Regions from separate parts of the Halanaerobium saccharolyticum subsp. saccharolyticum DSM 6643 genome, predicted to be linked through region 1. Evidence: riboswitches for the same ligand, from Rfam matches in the RefSeq annotation. Region 1 holds a riboswitch; the other holds the start of a gene.

Evidence for each region. Region 1 has a riboswitch for lysine ahead of HSACCH_RS13165 (diaminopimelate decarboxylase family protein). Riboswitches for the same ligand answer to the same signal wherever they lie in the genome.
Region 2: linked by a shared signal. The riboswitch ahead of HSACCH_RS06995 (Na+/H+ antiporter NhaC family protein) and the one ahead of HSACCH_RS13165 (diaminopimelate decarboxylase family protein) in region 1 are both predicted to bind lysine.

The regions. Positions count from the first base shown of each region.
Region 1 is NZ_CAUI01000023.1:642,973-652,102, reverse strand. Features, by position in the region: gene HSACCH_RS13180 (APC family permease) at 1-1,271, opposite strand, end outside; gene gabT (4-aminobutyrate--2-oxoglutarate transaminase) at 1,297-2,634, opposite strand; gene gdhA (NADP-specific glutamate dehydrogenase) at 2,987-4,327, opposite strand; lysine riboswitch at 4,622-4,811, shown strand; gene HSACCH_RS13165 (diaminopimelate decarboxylase family protein) at 4,957-6,189, shown strand; gene dapA (4-hydroxy-tetrahydrodipicolinate synthase) at 6,191-7,069, shown strand; gene HSACCH_RS13155 (4-hydroxy-tetrahydrodipicolinate reductase) at 7,066-7,713, shown strand; gene dapD (2,3,4,5-tetrahydropyridine-2,6-dicarboxylate N-acetyltransferase) at 7,860-8,558, shown strand; gene HSACCH_RS13145 (aspartate aminotransferase family protein) at 8,721-9,130, shown strand, end outside.
Region 2 is NZ_CAUI01000015.1:355,212-364,341, forward strand. Features, by position in the region: gene HSACCH_RS06990 (YlbL family protein) at 1-795, opposite strand, end outside; lysine riboswitch at 981-1,167, shown strand; gene HSACCH_RS06995 (Na+/H+ antiporter NhaC family protein) at 1,279-2,820, shown strand; gene HSACCH_RS07000 (bifunctional diguanylate cyclase/phosphodiesterase) at 2,880-4,964, opposite strand; gene HSACCH_RS07005 (tRNA 2-thiocytidine biosynthesis TtcA family protein) at 4,973-5,749, opposite strand; gene HSACCH_RS07010 (patatin-like phospholipase family protein) at 5,759-6,628, opposite strand; gene HSACCH_RS07015 (YccF domain-containing protein) at 6,643-7,014, opposite strand; gene HSACCH_RS07020 (1,4-dihydroxy-2-naphthoate polyprenyltransferase) at 7,030-7,968, opposite strand; gene coaD (pantetheine-phosphate adenylyltransferase) at 7,981-8,469, opposite strand; gene rsmD (16S rRNA (guanine(966)-N(2))-methyltransferase RsmD) at 8,497-9,036, opposite strand; gene recG (ATP-dependent DNA helicase RecG) at 9,059-9,130, opposite strand, start outside.

The sequences.
Region 1 (9,130 bases):
AAAGCTGCAGGTGCTGCTGGAAGATACAATAGGATCATACCTAAACTTAATGCTGAAGCTATATATCCAACAATTTTTCCATTTTTTATCTTATATGGTCTCGGCATCTCTGGTTCTCTATAACGCAGAACTAAAAATGAAAGAGCCACCATAAAGTAAGCTAAGACAATTGTTAAACCACCAGCATTAACCAGCCAGACTAACATTGGTCTTCCAAATAATGGGGCGAGCGAAGAGAGGATTCCAATTAATAAAACAGCGTTTGTAGGTGTTTTATATTTTGGATGTAGCTTAGCCAAAAAAGGAGGTAATTGACCTGATTCAGCTAGAGCATAAATTGCTCTACTGCCACCTACGAAAAATGAATTCCAGCTGGTTATGATTCCTCCAATTCCTGCAATTATCATCGCTTTTGAGGCCCAGGAACTATTAAAGAAAACTGCCCGCATTCCATCAGCTGCAGCAATAGAAGAAGTCTCTAAAGCTGATTTTGGTAGAGCAAGTCCAACTCCTACAATAATCATAATATACCAGACTATCGCCATTAAAACTGAAGTAATTAAGAGTTTTCCCAGCTGATCAAAAGGCATATCAATTTCTTCTGCTGCCTGTGGTATTACATCAAAACCGACAAACATAAACGGCGTCATAATAGCAACTGTTAAAATCCCTTTCATGCCATCAATGAAAAACGGTTCTATATGCTGCACACTTCCATTAGCAACTGCGCCACCAAAGAAAGATAATCCGATTAATCCGACCATGATCGTAACTGCTCCCTGCATCACTGCCAGTGGTTTGACACCATAATAATTAAAGACTGTAACAATAATAGAGGCAACTATTCCTACTAAAGCCCAGGTTAAATAAACATCATAACCGACTATTGTGTACATTTTAAACTTGAGATAGCTGGGAAAGAGGTATTCAACTACCGTCGGCAGAGCAACTGCTTCGAAGGCAACTACTGAAACATAACCTAAAATAATCGCCCAGGTACAGACAAAAGAGGCATTTTTCCCTAGCGCTCGCTTGCTAAAGACATGTTCACCTCCACACTTGGGCATTGCCGATGTTAATTCAGCATAAGTAAGACCAACAAATACAACCATAATCCCACCCAGTAAAAAGGCAATTATAGAACCTAAAGTTCCAGCACTCTTAATCCAATTTCCTGCTAAGACAACCCAACCCCATCCAATCATAGCCCCAAACGATAATGCCAGTGTATCTTTTTTAGATAAAACCCTATTAAAATTTTCTTTTTTCATTTTTAACTTCCCTCCTTAAATATGATTAAGCAAATTTAGCAAATGCTGCTTCTAAAATATCAAGACCTTCTTCCAGCTGTGCTTCAGTTATTGAGATTGGAGCTAAAAAGCGAATTACATTACTATGCAAACCTGCACCAACCAGGATCAGTCCGTTTTTAAAGCATTCATCTATAATTTCAGATTTGACTTCAACTGCAGGTTCTTTAGTTTCTGTATCTTTAACTAATTCTACAGCCAGCATAAATCCTTTACCTCTTAGATCTCCAATAATCGAATATTTTTCTTTCATTTCATCTAATCTAACTTTCATTTTCTTTCCTAATTTATTGGATCTTTCTACTAATTTGTCTTTTTCAATTATATCTAAAACAGCTAGAGCAGCTGCACAGCTGACTGGATTACCGCCATAAGTACCTCCAATTTCTCCAGGTTGAGGTGCATCCATAATTTCTTTTTTACCAATAACAGCACTTAAAGGCATTCCGCCTGCTATAGATTTAGCTGTAGTAATTATGTCTGGTTCTATCTCATAATCTTCTACCGCAAAGAAAGTTCCAGTTCTGGCAAAACCAGTCTGAACTTCATCTGCAATCAGTAAAATATCATTTTCTTCGCATACTTTTTTAACTCCCTGTATAAATTCTTTAGGAGGAGAGATAAAGCCACCTTCACCCTGAACAGGTTCTAAAATTACAGCAGCTACTTCTTCAGCTGGAATATCTCTTTTAAAGATTTCAGCAAAATTTTGCACACACTTTAGATTGCAGTCTGAATACTCAAGACCAAAAGGACAACGGTAGCAGTAAGCATAAGGAGCTTTATAAACTTCAGGTGCAAAAGGCCCAAAACCAAATTTATAAGGTTTTACCTTACTTGTTAAGGACATAGTCATTAGAGTCCGCCCGTGAAAAGCATAATCAAAAGCAATTATAGCTGATTTGCCAGTATATTTTTTAGCTATCTTAATTGCATTTTCAACTGCTTCTGCACCACTATTTGCAAACATTGTCTTTTTGGGAGTAGGACCGGGACTTAATTTAGATAATCTTTCTGCTAACTCAATATATGGTTTGTAAGCTGCCACATGAAAACAGCTATGGATTAATTCTTCTGCCTGCTTTTTAATTGCTTCCACTACTTTGGGTGCATTGTGGCCAACATTAAGAACTCCAATTCCACCCACAAAATCTAGATATTTGTTTCCATCAAGATCTTCTAATATTGCTCCCTCAGCTTTGCTGGCAACTAGTGGGGCTAAATTATATACTCCCTGTGGAATATATTCTTTTCTTTTTTGCATTGATTTTTGACCAATTGGGCCAGGAATTTCTGTTTTTAACTCAATTGATTTTTCTTTCATAATTATTTTCCTCCTTTTTGAAATTACCATCTGATGTTAGCTTTATGTTATCTATTTTTAATATACTCGTCATTATAGGTTAATTTATTCACTAGGTCAATATGTATCCAAGTATTTTAGATTATTAGCGAATTATTTAATAAAGCTGACATGAGAATTGTTTTTAGCCAGGGGAAAGCTTTAGGTGAGGAATTTTTTAAGAAGTGAGTATCTAAAAATATAGAGTTAAAAATAATTATAGTAAAATTTTACATAAAAAAACCCTTCTGATAAAACAGATTTTGGGTAATCTGTCTACCAGAAGGGGATGATTTAAGTATAGGATTTTATTTACTTTTAGAATTTAAAGTGTTTAGACTACACCCTGATCTAACATGGCATTGGCAACTTTTAGGAAACCGGCAATATTGGCACCTGCAACCAGGTCACCTTCCATACCGTATTCAGCTGCTACTGCACTTGCATCCTTATAGATATTAACCATAATTTTCTGCAGTTCCTGATCAACCTTATCAAAAGTCCACTCATCAAACATAGCATTTTGAGTCATTTCGATAGCAGAAGTTGCAACTCCACCAGCATTTGCAGCTTTACCAGGAATATAGAAGAGATCATTTTCTTTAACAAGTTTAACAGCTTCTGGAGTTAAAGGCATATTTGCACCTTCACCAATTGCAATAACCCCATTATCGATTAAAGTCTGCACGCCAGCTGCATCCATTTCGTTTTGAGTTGCACAGGGAAGAGCAATATCACATTCTATTGACCAGATATCAGTACAGTTATCACAGTATTCTGCATCTGGATATTCTGCTAAGTATTCTTTGATCCGACCGCGATTAACTTCCTTAATCTCTTTAATTAACTCAAGGTCAATACCATTTTCATCATATAAATAACCGGAAGAGTCACTCATTGCTATAACTTTAGCACCCAGCTGAGTTACTTTTTCGTTAGCATAAATTGCAACATTACCGGAACCAGAGATAATAACTTTTTTATCATTTAAAGAAATTTTGTGATCTTTAAGCATTTCTTCTAATATGTAAACCAGACCATAACCTGTAGCTTCAGTACGTACCAGACTTCCACCCCAGTCAAGACCTTTACCAGTTAAAACCCCAGCTTCATATCTATTTTTAATTCTTTTATACTGACCAAAAAGATAACCGATTTCTCTACCACCAACACCAATATCACCAGCAGGAACATCAGTTTTATCTCCAATATGACGGGCCAGCTCTGTCATAAAGCTCTGACAAAAACGCATAACTTCCTGATCAGATTTACCCTTAGGGTCAAAATCACTTCCACCTTTACCGCCACCAATTGGACGTCCGGTTAAAGCATTTTTAAAGACCTGTTCAAAACCTAAAAACTTAACTATACCTGTATACACTGAAGGGTGAAATCTGAGGCCACCTTTATAGGGACCAAGAGCAGAGTTGAATTCGATTCTAAAGCCGCGATTAACATGTGTTTGACCCTGATCATCAACCCAGGGAACACGGAAAATAATCTGTCTTTCCGGCTCAACAATTCTTTCTAAAATACCATTTGCCTCGTATTCAGGATGTTTATCAAAAACTGGAGCCAGTGATTCTAAAACTTCTTCCACCGCCTGATGAAATTCTGCCTCACCTGGATTTCTTGCCACTACTTTTTCCATAACATCATTAATATACTTGTTCAAACTTCTCACTCCTCAAAAAAATTTTATATCATTAAACTATCACAAATTAATCTTAATATATATTTCACTTAAAATCAATTAAAAATACCGATTATCGAATGTATACAAGGATACTTCGCAGAATATTTCTAAAAAAAGTGACGTCTTTATAGTGATTTTTAAGCTAAAATAATTTTTATAATTCAGACAAAATAAACACAAAAATTGCCATAATTCTTGACAAGTTTCCTTCTATTATATATACTTAAACAAAGTAAATTATAATAAATTTAATAGGAAAATGCCTCATCAATTAGATGGGGTAGAGGCGCGAATTTAGATTAGTATTTTTCAACTTTAGCTTAAACCGCTGTTGTTTAAAAAAAGCTGATTCGCCGAAGTTTTCAGTCAGGGTTTAATGGCTGTCTGCTGGGTCTGTATAAAAAATATGCAGAACTGTCATTAGTAGTTTTATCCAGGCTGCTGATGTTGAGCTATCTCAAAAGATGGAAGAGGTGATTTCTCTGATTAAGTATTTAACTCAGCGATTTCGCTGAGTTTTTGTTATATAAGTATATATTTTTCTTTTAGAGTCTAGTTATGATAAAATAATTTTAAGGAATAAAAAAATTAAAAATTGGAGTAGATTTATGAAAAAAATAACTATAGCAGAGAACAAAATAAGGGAAACAGTAAAAAAATATGGAACACCCTTCCATATTTATGATGAAAGAATAATTGTGGATCGTTTAAACAATTTAATTTCTTCTTTTAACTGGGTGGATTTTAAAGAATACTTTGCAATTAAGGCTAATCCTAATCCACATATTCTAAAAATAATGAAAGAAAATAGTTGTGGAGTTGATGCAGCAACTGTTACAGAAATACAGCTGGCAGAAGAAGTTGGTTTTAGTGGTGAAGATATAATGTTTACTTCTAATCTGACAACAGTTGATGCCTATCAATACGCTGTAGACAGAGGTTGTATCATCAATATTGATTGGGCCGCAGATATTTATGAGCTTTTTGAAAATGATATTATTCCTGAAAATATCTGTTTTAGATTAAATCCTGGCTCAATTGAAAATGAAATAATGGGTGATTCCAAAGAGTCAAAATTTGGCTCAACTGCTGAACAGATTAAAGATGCGGTAGCCTTTTTAAAAGAGCAGGGTATAAATTCAATTGGACTGCATACGATGGTTGTTTCCAATGAAAATAGCTCAGATATTTTTGGAGAATATACCGAGATGATCTTTGAATTTGCCAGAGAAATAATTTCAGAATTTAAAGTAGAAATTGATTTCATTAATATTGGTGGTGGAATTGGTATTCCCTATCAAGAGGACCAAGTTGTTGATGTGAAAGCAATAGCTGCAGAAGTAAAAGGTTCATATGATAAGGTTCTAAAAGCGAATGGGCTTCAACCAAAGATTTTTATGGAGTCAGGTCGTTATATAACAGGAGAATCAGGCTATTTAGTAACCGAGGTAATTAAAGAAAAAGAAACATATAAAAAATACCTTGGGGTAGATGCTTCAATGTCAGATTTAATGAGACCTGCAATGTATAGAAGTTATCACCACTTAACAAATATTGATGCAGAAGCTCGGGCAGAAAAAGAATTTGAAAATTATGATGTAGTTGGTTCACTCTGTGAAAATAATGATAAATTTGCGATTGACCGCAGACTACCTAAGAGTAAATTGGGTGATTTAATTGTGATTCACGATACAGGAGCTCACGGACATGCAATGGGCTTTAATTACAATGGAATGCTTAAAAATGGAGAATTTTTATATACAATTGATGGAGAAGTCAAACAGATTAGAAGAGATGAGAATTTTAAAGATTATACGAATACTATTATAGGGGGCTATTAATATGTTTAAGGGTGTAGGTACTGCTTTGATCACTCCTTTTAAGGAAAATGGAGAGGTTGATTATGAATTATTTGAAAAACTTTTAGATTATCAATTAGAAAATGACATTGATGCATTAGTTGTGCTGGGTACTACTGGAGAATCTCCAACTGTTCATTTAGAAGAAAGAGAAGAACTGACAAAAATGGCTGTTGCAAAGGCTGATGGAGATGTACCGGTAATTGTAGGTACTGGAACTAATGATACTATTAAAGTTATTGAAATGAATAAACTGGCTGAAAAAAATGGAGCGGATGGACTTCTAATTGTAACTCCATATTATAATAAAACTAGTCAGGCAGGTTTAATCGATCACTATACACATATTGCTAAAGAAACAGAACTGCCAATAATTGCTTATAATGTTCCTTCCAGAACCGGAGTTAATATTGAGCCAGAAACTTTCAAAAAAATGTCAGAGATGGAAGATAATATTGTTGCTATCAAAGAAGCAAGTGGAGATATGAGCCAGATTCTAAATGTAATTGAAATTGCAGGCAGTGATAAAACTGTTTTATCAGGTAATGATGACCAGGCTTTACCATTAATGATGTCTGGAGGTCAGGGAGTTATTTCTGTATTCTCTAATTTAATGCCGGGCGTAATGAAAAAAATTACTTCTGATATTCTAGCTGAAGATTATCAGGCTGCTAGAGACTTACATTATAAGTATCTTAATCTAATGCGCTTAATCTTTATTGATGTTAATCCGATTCCAATTAAATTTGCTATGCAGCAGATTGGATTTGCTAATAATAATTTACGTCGTCCTTTAGTTAACTTAAGTCAAGCAGATCAAGAATTACTTTTAAGTGAAATGAAGGAGCTTGATATTGTATGAAATATGGAATTATAGGTTATTCCGGCCGCATGGGCCAGGCAATAGAAGAATTATTTTCTGAAGCCGGCCATCAATTGGTCTATCAAAAAGATGAGGCTGGTGAAAAAGAATTAGAAAAACCAGAAGTAATAATTGATTTTTCTTTAAAAGAAGCCTTTGCAGAGACTGTAAAAGTAATTGAGCAAAAGCAGGTAGCTTTAGTAATTGGAACTACAGGCTTAGATCAAGACGATTTCGCTGAATTAAAAAGACTGGCAGAAGAGGTACCGGTTATTCAGAGTTTTAATTTCTCGATTGGAATTAATATTTTATCTGAACTAATAAATAAGGTTAATCAGTATGTAGATCAGGACTGGGATATTGAAATTTCTGAAACTCACCACCGCTTTAAAAAAGATAAACCTTCCGGAACTGCGATAATGCTCGGAGATTTAATTGATCGAGATGAGTTAGAAATGCATTCTAAAAGACTGGGTTCCGAATTTGGTGAACACGAAGTTGATTTTGCCAGCACTGGAGAAGTACTCACCTTAAAGCACAGAGCTTATTCTAGGGAAGCTTTTACCCGCGGTGTTTTAATAAGTGCTGAGGCAGCTTTAGATTTAGATGCAGGTTTTTATACTTTTAAAGATATATTAAACTAAGAATTAAAATTAAACTCCCAATCTCATTTTATTTTAATTCTTATTTTTGACGAATACTTTTATTGTAAATTTAAATCTTTATTCTAAGTGATAAAACTTAAATTAACATGAAAATGTTTATAAAATATATAATTGGAGGCAAAAATATGGATTCTTACGATTTAATAGACTATATTTCGAATTCAACCAAAAAGTCACCTGTTAAGTTTTATATAAAAGGTGAGGGATTAAAAGAGGCAGTAAGTACTTACGAATATTATGGAGATGATAGTTCTGGTGTTGTTTTCTGTGAGCTGAAAGATGCAGAAGCACTTAAAAAAGAGCTGGGAGATAAATTGACTCAGTCCAGAATTGAAATGGATAGATTAAATTCCGCAATACCTTTAGCTGACTACAGCCAGTACAATTGCCGCATTGAGCCTGGAGTACATATTAGAGATCAGGTTGAAATTGGAGATGGCTGTGTACTAATGATGGGTGCCGTTATTAATATTGGCGCTAAAATTGGTAAAAATACAATGATTGATATGAATACAGTACTCGGAGGTAGAGCTACAGTTGGTGATAACTGTCATATTGGTGCTGGAACTGTTTTAGCTGGCGTTATAGAACCACCTAGTGCTGATCCAGTTATTGTAGAAGATAATGTATTGATTGGAGCTAATGCTGTTGTTTTAGAAGGAGTTAAGATTGGTGAAGGTGCAGTTGTTGCAGCCGGATCAATTGTAATTGATGATGTTCCAGCTGGTGAAGTTTATGCTGGTGCTCCTGCTAAAAAGATTAAAGATGTAGATGATCAGACAAAGCAGAAAACTGAAGTAATGGCAAGTTTACGCCAACTTTAAATATTTATTTTTTGAAAATATAGTTAGTCTAAGCAGAAATAAAATTAGAGCTTATAATTAAAAATATTATTTTTAAGCTGGCTGGTTTTTATCTAGTCAGCTTTTAAAATAGGTAGGCAGATTTTAGTTAATTCCCAAATAATTTTACAGAGGGTGTATTAAATGCGTTATTTAAAACTTTATAATAATTTTGAATTTACAATCGAGAAGGCAGAAGGCGTTTATATCTATGACACTGAGGGAAATAAATATTTTGATACTTTTGCTGGGATTGGAGTGCTGGCCCTGGGCCACAGTCATCCTGAAGTAGTTAAAGCAATCTCTTCAAAATTGGAGCGTTATGCTCATACCTCTAACTATTTTTTAGATGAGGATACAGAAAAAGTGGCAGAATTGATTACTTCCAAGGGAGAAAAAGCATTTTTTGTTAATTCAGGGACTGAGTCTACAGAGCTGGCCCTAAAAATTATCAAAAAGAAAATTGGAGATGCAAAGATCCTATTTTTCAGTAATTCTTTTCACGGCAGAACTTTAGGAGCTTTATCAGTTAATGGTTTTCCAGGGATTAGAGA
Region 2 (9,130 bases), on a different contig from region 1:
TATCCTGCGGCCATTAGTAATATCTTCTGGAATTAATTGATTATAGATTTCCATTGTAAAAACACTGCCAGCTGAAGGACCAATTATATTTTCAGTTTTAAAATTTACCTCGCCTGGAATATCATATTCTAAACCTTTAGAACTAATCAAAACTCCAATTGATGGATTTCCTTTATTGCCCTCAAGTTCTAAAGTTTCTAGATTAAATGTTAATTCTTCTTCATCTCGTAAAATTTTTATTTCTACTTTGTCACCAATATCTCTGTTTTTAATTATATTTACAGCATCTGCAGCCATCTCAACCTTTTTATCATCAACTGCTTTAATCAAATCACCTTTTTTTAGATTATTATAAGCAGATCCTGTTTCTAAAACTTCAACTACTTCAGCACCTTCACCAGATACCTCAACTTCGAACCCTGCCTGCCTAAAAGCTACTGCCTGTGCCTGAAGTTTACTTTCTTCCATTAGCTCAGCCATTAACTCTATATATTCGTTCATATCCATATTTTCGGGAAGCTGATCAGCTATTGATGTTAATTCCTTATCTTCAGGTGAAAAAAGAGAAATATAAAAATAATCCCAGGCCATAGCCCGTTTACTGCTGACCGCAGTTAATAAAAATTCTCCTTCATTTTGGTATCCATCTTTTACTTCAATCATTGGTGATAATTCTGTTGCAATTCCTGGTTCCATCACCTGGTATGAAACAGGGAAAAAATGACTTACCACAAATATAATTAAAATTATTCCAATTAGTCTAGAATAAAACTTTTTTGAATTTTTATTTCTCATATATATCTTCCTTTTTATTTCAATTTTTTTTAACCAGCATTACTATTATATATTATAAATACTCTTTAATGCAAAATTTTTCTCGGATTCCTTGACATAAATTATTTACTAAGTTATAATTTATATAAATTAAATATTTGAGATTGATTAGAAATTTAACTAATCATAAAAAATACCTCATCAGCTGATGAGGTAGAGGTGCAGAAAAGATCAGTAACTTTTGAGTTTATCCAGAACCAGGATTTTAAATTAAAAGTGAAAGGTTTTTCTGCCGAAGTGGTTTTTTTATTGGTTCAAAAATACCACTGGGGCTGTATATAAAATATGCAGAACTGTCATAATAATTTTTTATTATGTTGTGCTATCTCATGTCAGTTTAAAGAAGATGAGGCGATTTTTGCTATTAACCCGGCATATCGCCGGGTATTTTTTATGCCTTTAAAATTAGTTACTAATCAAAACAAAAAACTAGGAGGCTTTATTATGGAAAGTTATGGTATTATTTCTCTGCTACCACCACTACTTGCAATTATTTTAGCCTGGTGGAGTAAACAAGTTGTATTATCACTATTTTTAGGAGTTTTTGCAGGTGCATTAATTACAAATGCCTATAATCCTCTGTTTGCTTTTATGCATACATTAGATGATTACATTTTAGCTTCACTTGCAGATTCTTGGAATGCTGGAATTATTTTATTTTTACTAGCAATGGGTGGAATGATCGGAATAATTAACAAATCAGGTGGAATTATTGCAATTGGTGAATATGTTGCAAAAAAAGCTAATTCAGTAGTTAAAACTCAGTTTGCTGCCTGGTTAATGGGTGTACTTATCTTTTTTGATGATTATGCAAATACTTTAATTGTTGGAAATACAATGCGTCCAATTACTGATAAAATGAAAATATCTAGAGAAAAATTGGCTTTTATTGTTGACTTAACTGCTGCTGCAGTTTCTAGTATTGTACCAATTTCAACTTGGATTGCTTTTGAAGTTGGTGTAATTAAAGATGGATTTGATTCTTTAGGACTAGAAATGAATGCTTATGGAACTTTTGTTCAAACTATTCCTTATCGTTTTTATAGTATCTTTGCTCTGGGCTTTGCTTTAATTATTATTTTTACAGCTAAAGACTATGGGCCTATGCTAAAAGCAGAAAAAAGAGCCCGTTCAACTGGAGAAACTTTAAGACCCGGCTCCACTCCAATGGTTTCACAGGAGATGGAAGAAATTGAGCAACCAGAAGGTGAAAGTTTTACTTTTGCAAATTCATTTTTACCTATAATTGGTGTTATTTTAGTTACTTTAATTGGTCTCTGGTACAATGGAGGTGGCTTAGAGGCTGGAACTTCTATTAGAGATGCTTTTGGAAACGCAGATGCAAGTATTGTTCTGCTTTGGGCTGCGATTTCTGGTAGTTTTATTGCTGGAATTTTATCTTTTGCAAAAGGAATCCTTAACATAAGTGAAACTGTAGATGGCTGGATTGATGGAGCTAAATCAATGTTTATTGCTTGTTTGATACTTGTTTTAGCATGGTCAATTGGAAGTATTACTGAGGATTTAGGAACTGCAAATTATTTAGTTTCAATTTTAGAAGGTAATATAATACCTGAAATTGTTCCTTTAATGATTTTTATTTTCTCAGCTTTTATAGCTTTTACAATCGGAAGTTCCTGGGGTACAGTTGCAATTGTAATGCCTCTGGCTATTCCATTGGCTAATTCAATTGGCATTCCAATGTTACCAACTATTGCTGCAGTTTTAACTGCAAGTGTAATGGGAGATCACTGTTCTCCAATATCAGATACAACTATTATGTCATCAACTGCTTCGGCTGTAGATCATATGGATCATGTTAGTACCCAGATGCCATATGCCCTAACAGTAGGTTTAGTTGCTGCTTTATTTGGATTCTTACCTGCAGGTTTCGGTTTTTCAGCTGTTTATTTATTACCTTTAGGTCTAGTTGTTTTATACTTAATTGTGAGCATCATTGGTAAAAAAGCGGATGAAGTAATTTAGTCTAAAAAAATCTATTCATATAGTTAATAAACCGCTGTCAAATTGACAGCGGTCTTTTTTTATCTATAAATTTTTCCAATTTTAGATTCCGGCATTGGATAAGAAAAATAATAGCCCTGAATATAATCGTTGTTCATTCGATTTAGCTCTTTTACTTCAATTTCTTTTTCTACTCCTTCAGCAATAGTTTTCAAATTAAGTAAATGAGCAATATTAATTATTGATTCAACAATATTTTTACCGTCATCATTTTTAGTCATGTTTCTGATAAAAGATATATCTATTTTTAAATAATCTAAAGGGAATTTTTGCAAATAGTTAAGGGAGGAATATCCTGTCCCAAAATCATCGATTGAAATAGAAAAGCCCTTTTCTTTCATTTTTTTCATTACTTTTAAACTGTGATCTACATCACTCATTGCACTTGACTCTGTAATTTCAAAGTTTATTAAAGAGTTATTAATACCACTATTATCAATAATCTGATATATTTTCTGCAGATGTTTACTATCTTCAATCTGCTTTGGAGATAAATTAATAGATATTGGTACAACTTGATATCCACTCTGAATCCACTTTTTTAAAGAGTTAACAACTTTAGAAATTACAATTAAACCAACTTTTTTTATTAATTGTGAACTTTCTAAAATAGGAATAAATTTTGAAGGATAAATAATTCCTTGGTCTGAATCCTTCAATCTAAGCAATGCTTCCATTCCAAACAAACTATGGTCACTTCTTTTATAATATGGCTGATAGTAGACTAAAAAATCATCATTTTTTACTGCTTTATCCAATCTTGCTTCCATTTTATTGAATTTTCTTATTTGCGTATTCATTTCTTGATTAAAAAATGCATAATCATTATTTTTAATATTTATCAGAGCGACTTCAGAATTTGAAACTAAATTTTTAGCATTTTTAGAGTCATCTGGATAAACTGCAACTCCTATTCTCGAATTTAGCATAAAAGTTTCTTTATTATAATTAATAGTATCAGTAAATAATTCCAGAATTTTCTTGACTATATTATAAATTTCATTGGTTGATTTAATATCATTAATAATTAGAGCAAAATTATCTCCACCTAAATATGCTAAACTATTATTCTCATCAATTTTTACACAATTATTTTTATCATTTATATGTAAATTTATTAAATCCGCAATTAAATTAATTAATGTTCTTTCATTATTTGAATTATTATAAATATCATTTAAATGTTTTATCTTATCAAATTTAATAACTAAAACAGCAATTTTTTCTTCCCTTTTATTGGCTTCAATTAAATTATCAATTTTACTCTCAATATAACTTCTATTTGGTAAACCAAATATCAGGTCATAATTAGATATATATTCAATCTGTTTTAGTAACTTTTTGTTCTGAGTGATGTCTCTACCTACAGAAATAAAATTAATTATTTCATTATTATTATTCTTAATTGGGGTTATCGTCTGCTCAGAATAAAAATATTCATCATTTTTCTTTTGATTGATAATTACATCATTGAACACTTTACCGGCTTTTATTGTTTCCCATAAATTTTTGAAATACCTGTCATTATGTTTATTTGATTTAAATAGAGAAGGTTTTTCTCCTATCACTTCATCTCTACTGTAACCTGTTATTTCTTTAACAGTTGTATTTACATATTCGACAACTCCCTCAGCATCAGTAATAACTACCCAATTATCAGTTTCATTAATTGCTTTTACTAATTTAAACATTTCTATTTCATGCTCAACATTTTTAGTTAAATTTTTAGCTATAGAAATTATTTCTATGGTATTTTCGTCTTTCTTAATTTCTACATTATTCCAAATACAGTTAATTGTTGTCCCATCATTTCTAATCAAATGACTTCTAAAATTATCAGGGAGACAATTCATTTTCCCTTCTTGCCATTTAAACCAGAGATTTCTATCTTTTTCTGAAATTATAGTTGGAATAAATTCCTTATTTATAATTTCATTTTTTTCACAACCCAAAAGTTCAACTGCATATTGGTTTAAATCAATAATTTTCCCATTTTTATCCCAAGTAATATAAACTATAGGAGAATTTTTGTAAATTGCATCTATTTTCTTTTGGTTATAGCTTGATTTCTGAGTTGAAAGTCCTATATTTTTTGAATCTGACATTAATAACACTATCCTTTTTTCCAATAATTTTTCATTTTTTCAGTTAGAAATTCATTATTAATTTTTTTAGGCCATAATTCCCTATTTTCTTTATCTCTCATAGCAGATACTAAATTTGAAAATAATAAATCATCTTCAAAATATTTTTCAAATTCTTTTCTTATTCTTGATCTGCCAGTATTTCCATCATAAGGACAGCCGCTTTTCAAAGGCGAAATTTCTTGATCTGCTATATTTTCTGCTATCACATTTTCTCTAAGGTAAATTAAAGGTCTAATTATTTCAATCTTATTTTTACTTAAATATCTTTTAGCTTGTAAAGTTTTTAATTGTCCAGAATAAAAAATACTCATTAAATATGTTTCTACAGCATCATCTAAATGATGGCCAAAAGCTAATTTGTTAAAATTATTCTTTTTTAAATAACTAATCATAGCTCCTTTTCTAAAATGAGCACATTTAGAACAAGGATTTTCCTCTTCATCATCCTCTATATAATCAGAAATATTGGTATCAATAATTTTGATTTTAAGATCTAAATCAGCGGCTAATATTTTCAATTTATTAGCTGTAGAGCTATTAAAACCAGGATCTACATGAACCGCCTCTAGAATAAAATCCTTTTTAAAATGCAGATTGAATAATTTTAAAATCAAAAGTAAAAATGTACTGTCTTTTCCACCAGAAAGACCAACAGCAATTTTATCTCCATCATTTATTAAATCAAACTCTGCGACTGCTTTTACTACTTTCGCTGTTATACTATTATCAAATGATAAATCCATAGCTACAGATTACTCCTTAATTTCTTTTAACCATTTATTTAATTCTTCAGAACGAGCTTCAGCCATTTTAGAAGCTGAAACATAAATATCTTCCAGCTGTTCAGCATCTTTGCTAAAGCGATTGATTTCGATTGATTTTGGTCTAAAAACAAAAAAATCATTGTTTTTTTCTTTTTTTAAAATATAATCTAAAGTTTCATTATATACCTCATGTCTTGTTTTTAAATCATCAACTAAATTAGGATATTCATGTAAAAATAAATCTAATAAAAATTTTGCTTTCACAGGTGTTTTTCTATATCCTTTTTCCCTAGTCAAAATAACAACCACTTTTTGATAACCATCATTTACTGCTTCTTTTACTGGGATAGAGTCTCTTATTCCGCCATCCAAATAAAGTTTGTTATCAATTTCTACCGGCTTTGAAACCAGAGGTAAACTGCTCGATGCTTTAAATACTTTATCAACTTTACTTAATTGATCAAAATATTGAGGCGAAAAAAATTTAACCTCTCCACTCTCACATTCAGTAGCTGCTACTTTAAGATTAGTATTTGAATTTCTAAAGCTATTGTAATCAAAGGGTAGAATTTCATGTGGAAGTTGATGGAACAAAAAATCCATCCCAAAATAATTACCCTCTTTAATTAAATTCTTAACCCCCATATATCTTTCATCTTCAACTAATTCGGTAAAAAGCTTTTTATTACGCAGACGCTGACGACTTGTATAATTTGCTCCATTATTAGCCCCAGCCGAAACACCTATAACATGTTCAAAATAAATTCCATTTCTTAAAAAATAATCAATAATACCAGCTGTGAAAGCACCTCTCATTCCTCCACCCTCAAGAACAAGTGCACATTTTTGTGTCTGCAATTTTATAACACCTCTTAATTTGTTTTTCGAATATCTTTTCCAAAAGGCATTAATGATAAATAGGCAAGCTTAAGACTTTGTTTAGCAAAAGGAATTCCAATAATCGTAACAGCAAATATTAAAGCTGAAATCAAATTAGCTAAAGCCAGTTCCCATCCAAATACAATAATCCAGATAATATTTGCAACTAAGCCTATTGCAGAGTTGTTTTTTTCTACAATTTCTTTACCAAATGGTGCTATCTGCATTTTAGCCATTTTGAAACACTGTTTTCCAATCGGAATACCTATAATTGTTATTGAAGATAAAAGACCAGCAATAAACCAAAATATAGATTCAATTAATCCTCCAAAAATAAACCAAATTATATTGCCTAATAAAGTCATAATAATTGCTCCTTTTTATAATATTATAGCTAAAATTATAGTAAATGCTGTTGAATAATTTATAACCATAAAATTATTAACAGCTAATACAAATGTATCTTTTTTACTCTGTTTTTTCTCAAATTTATTAATATTTTGGTTGACTTTGACAAAGGATAATAATGCAAATAAAGAAATTGAAGGTAAAATATTTAAAATAACAGAAATAATTATACTTAAATAAGATAAATAATATAAATATCTAAAAAGTTTAAGGCTGCTGCTGCGCGAGATATATATTGGCAGTGTATAGCGGTTGTTTTCTCTATCATCTTCAATATCACAAATGTTATTTGCCAGCATAATATTGGCTATTCCAAAAATCAAAGGCATCGAAAAAATAAATATTTTTAAAATCGAAAGATATTGTAAATCAATAACCATCGAGTTGAATTTAATGAAAATATTGATCAAATTTAAATTATGAATATAGATTGCTAAAAAAGTAATAAAAAATCCCATAGTAAGTCCGGAAAATATTTCTCCTAAAGGAGTTCTTGAAATGGGAACTGGCCCCGATGTATATAAAATACCAATAACAAATGATATAAAACCAATTATTAAAACTATAACATCTGTATTCAAATAAAGAAGTAAACCAAACACTATTGCCAGTAAAAAAAGGATTAGAATTGTCTTTTTTACGGTTTTTTTGCTCAAATTATAATTAACAATAGCATTATGTTTTTCATAATTATAGCCCTCTTTTTTTTCTGCTCTTAAATAATCCTGATAATTATTGACAACTGTAGTTCCCATATCAACACAGAGTAAAGAAAAAAACATTAAAATAAAATTTGTTATTTTAAAATTAGCATAGTGATAGAATAAATATAAATTCCCCATTAAAAAAGGAGTAAAACTTGCTATTTTAGTTTGAATTTCTACAAGTTTTAAAAAAATAGTTAAATTCAAAAACATTCACCTCTATTTTTTAGCCTTAAACTTATTTCTTAGTTTTTGATAAACAAAATCAGGGACAAGCTCTCTAATATTACCATTAAAATAGGCTGCTTCTTTAATTACACTAGAACTTAAGAAAGCATATTTGGTATCAGTCATTAAAAAGATAGTTTCAATTTCCTCATCTAAATGCTTGTTCATTGAAGCCATTTGGAATTCTCCCTCAAAATCAGAAACAGCTCTTAAACCCCTTAAAATCGCCTCTCCCCCTATGGAATGTACATATTTAGTAGTCAAACCAGAAAAAGAATCTACTTTTACATTATGTAAATCTTTAGTTGATTTTTTTAACATCTCTACTCTCTCATCCATTGTAAAGACAGGTTCTTTATTAGGATTACAAAAAACTGAAACTATAACCTCATCAAAAATTTTTGCAGCTCTTTCTACAATATCTAAGTGACCATTTGTAACAGGATCAAAACTTCCAGGATATACAATTTTTTTTGTCATTCTACCTTCCCCTTATTATTAAGTCTATTAGTTTAATTGATAAATAACTATCAAAGAATTTCCATATTTTTTGTTTTTTATAATTTTTAATTCTTCATATTCTTCTACTTTTTCTGATTCAGATCTTTCACTAATAATTAATCCTTTTGCTTTTAATAAATCATTTTCAATAATTAATTCTATAGCTTCAGCACTCATATCTTTTTGATATGGTGGGTCCATAAAAATAATATCATATTTTTGACTACAATTTTTAAGATATAAATAAACATCTTGATTATAAAGTTTTGCCAAATCAAAAAGTTTGGCTTTTTTTAGATTCTGCTCAATCACTTTAAGATGGTCTTTATTTATTTCTATAAAATCAGACTTTGCTGCACCACGACTAAGAGCTTCAATCCCTAAACTGCCAAAACCAGAAAATAAATCTAAAACCTCAGCTCCGGGTAAATCAAAAGCTATAATATTAAACATTGATTCTTTTACTCTGTCTAAAGTAGGACGTACATCTCTCCCTTTAAGGCTTTTCAGCTTTAAACCACCAGCCCTACCGGCAATAATTCTCATTAATAAACTCCTCCAAACATTATTAAATCTTTAATTCTATTCTTGAAATAATTTCGGCTATTTCTTTATACTTCTGCTGCCAATTTTTATCTTT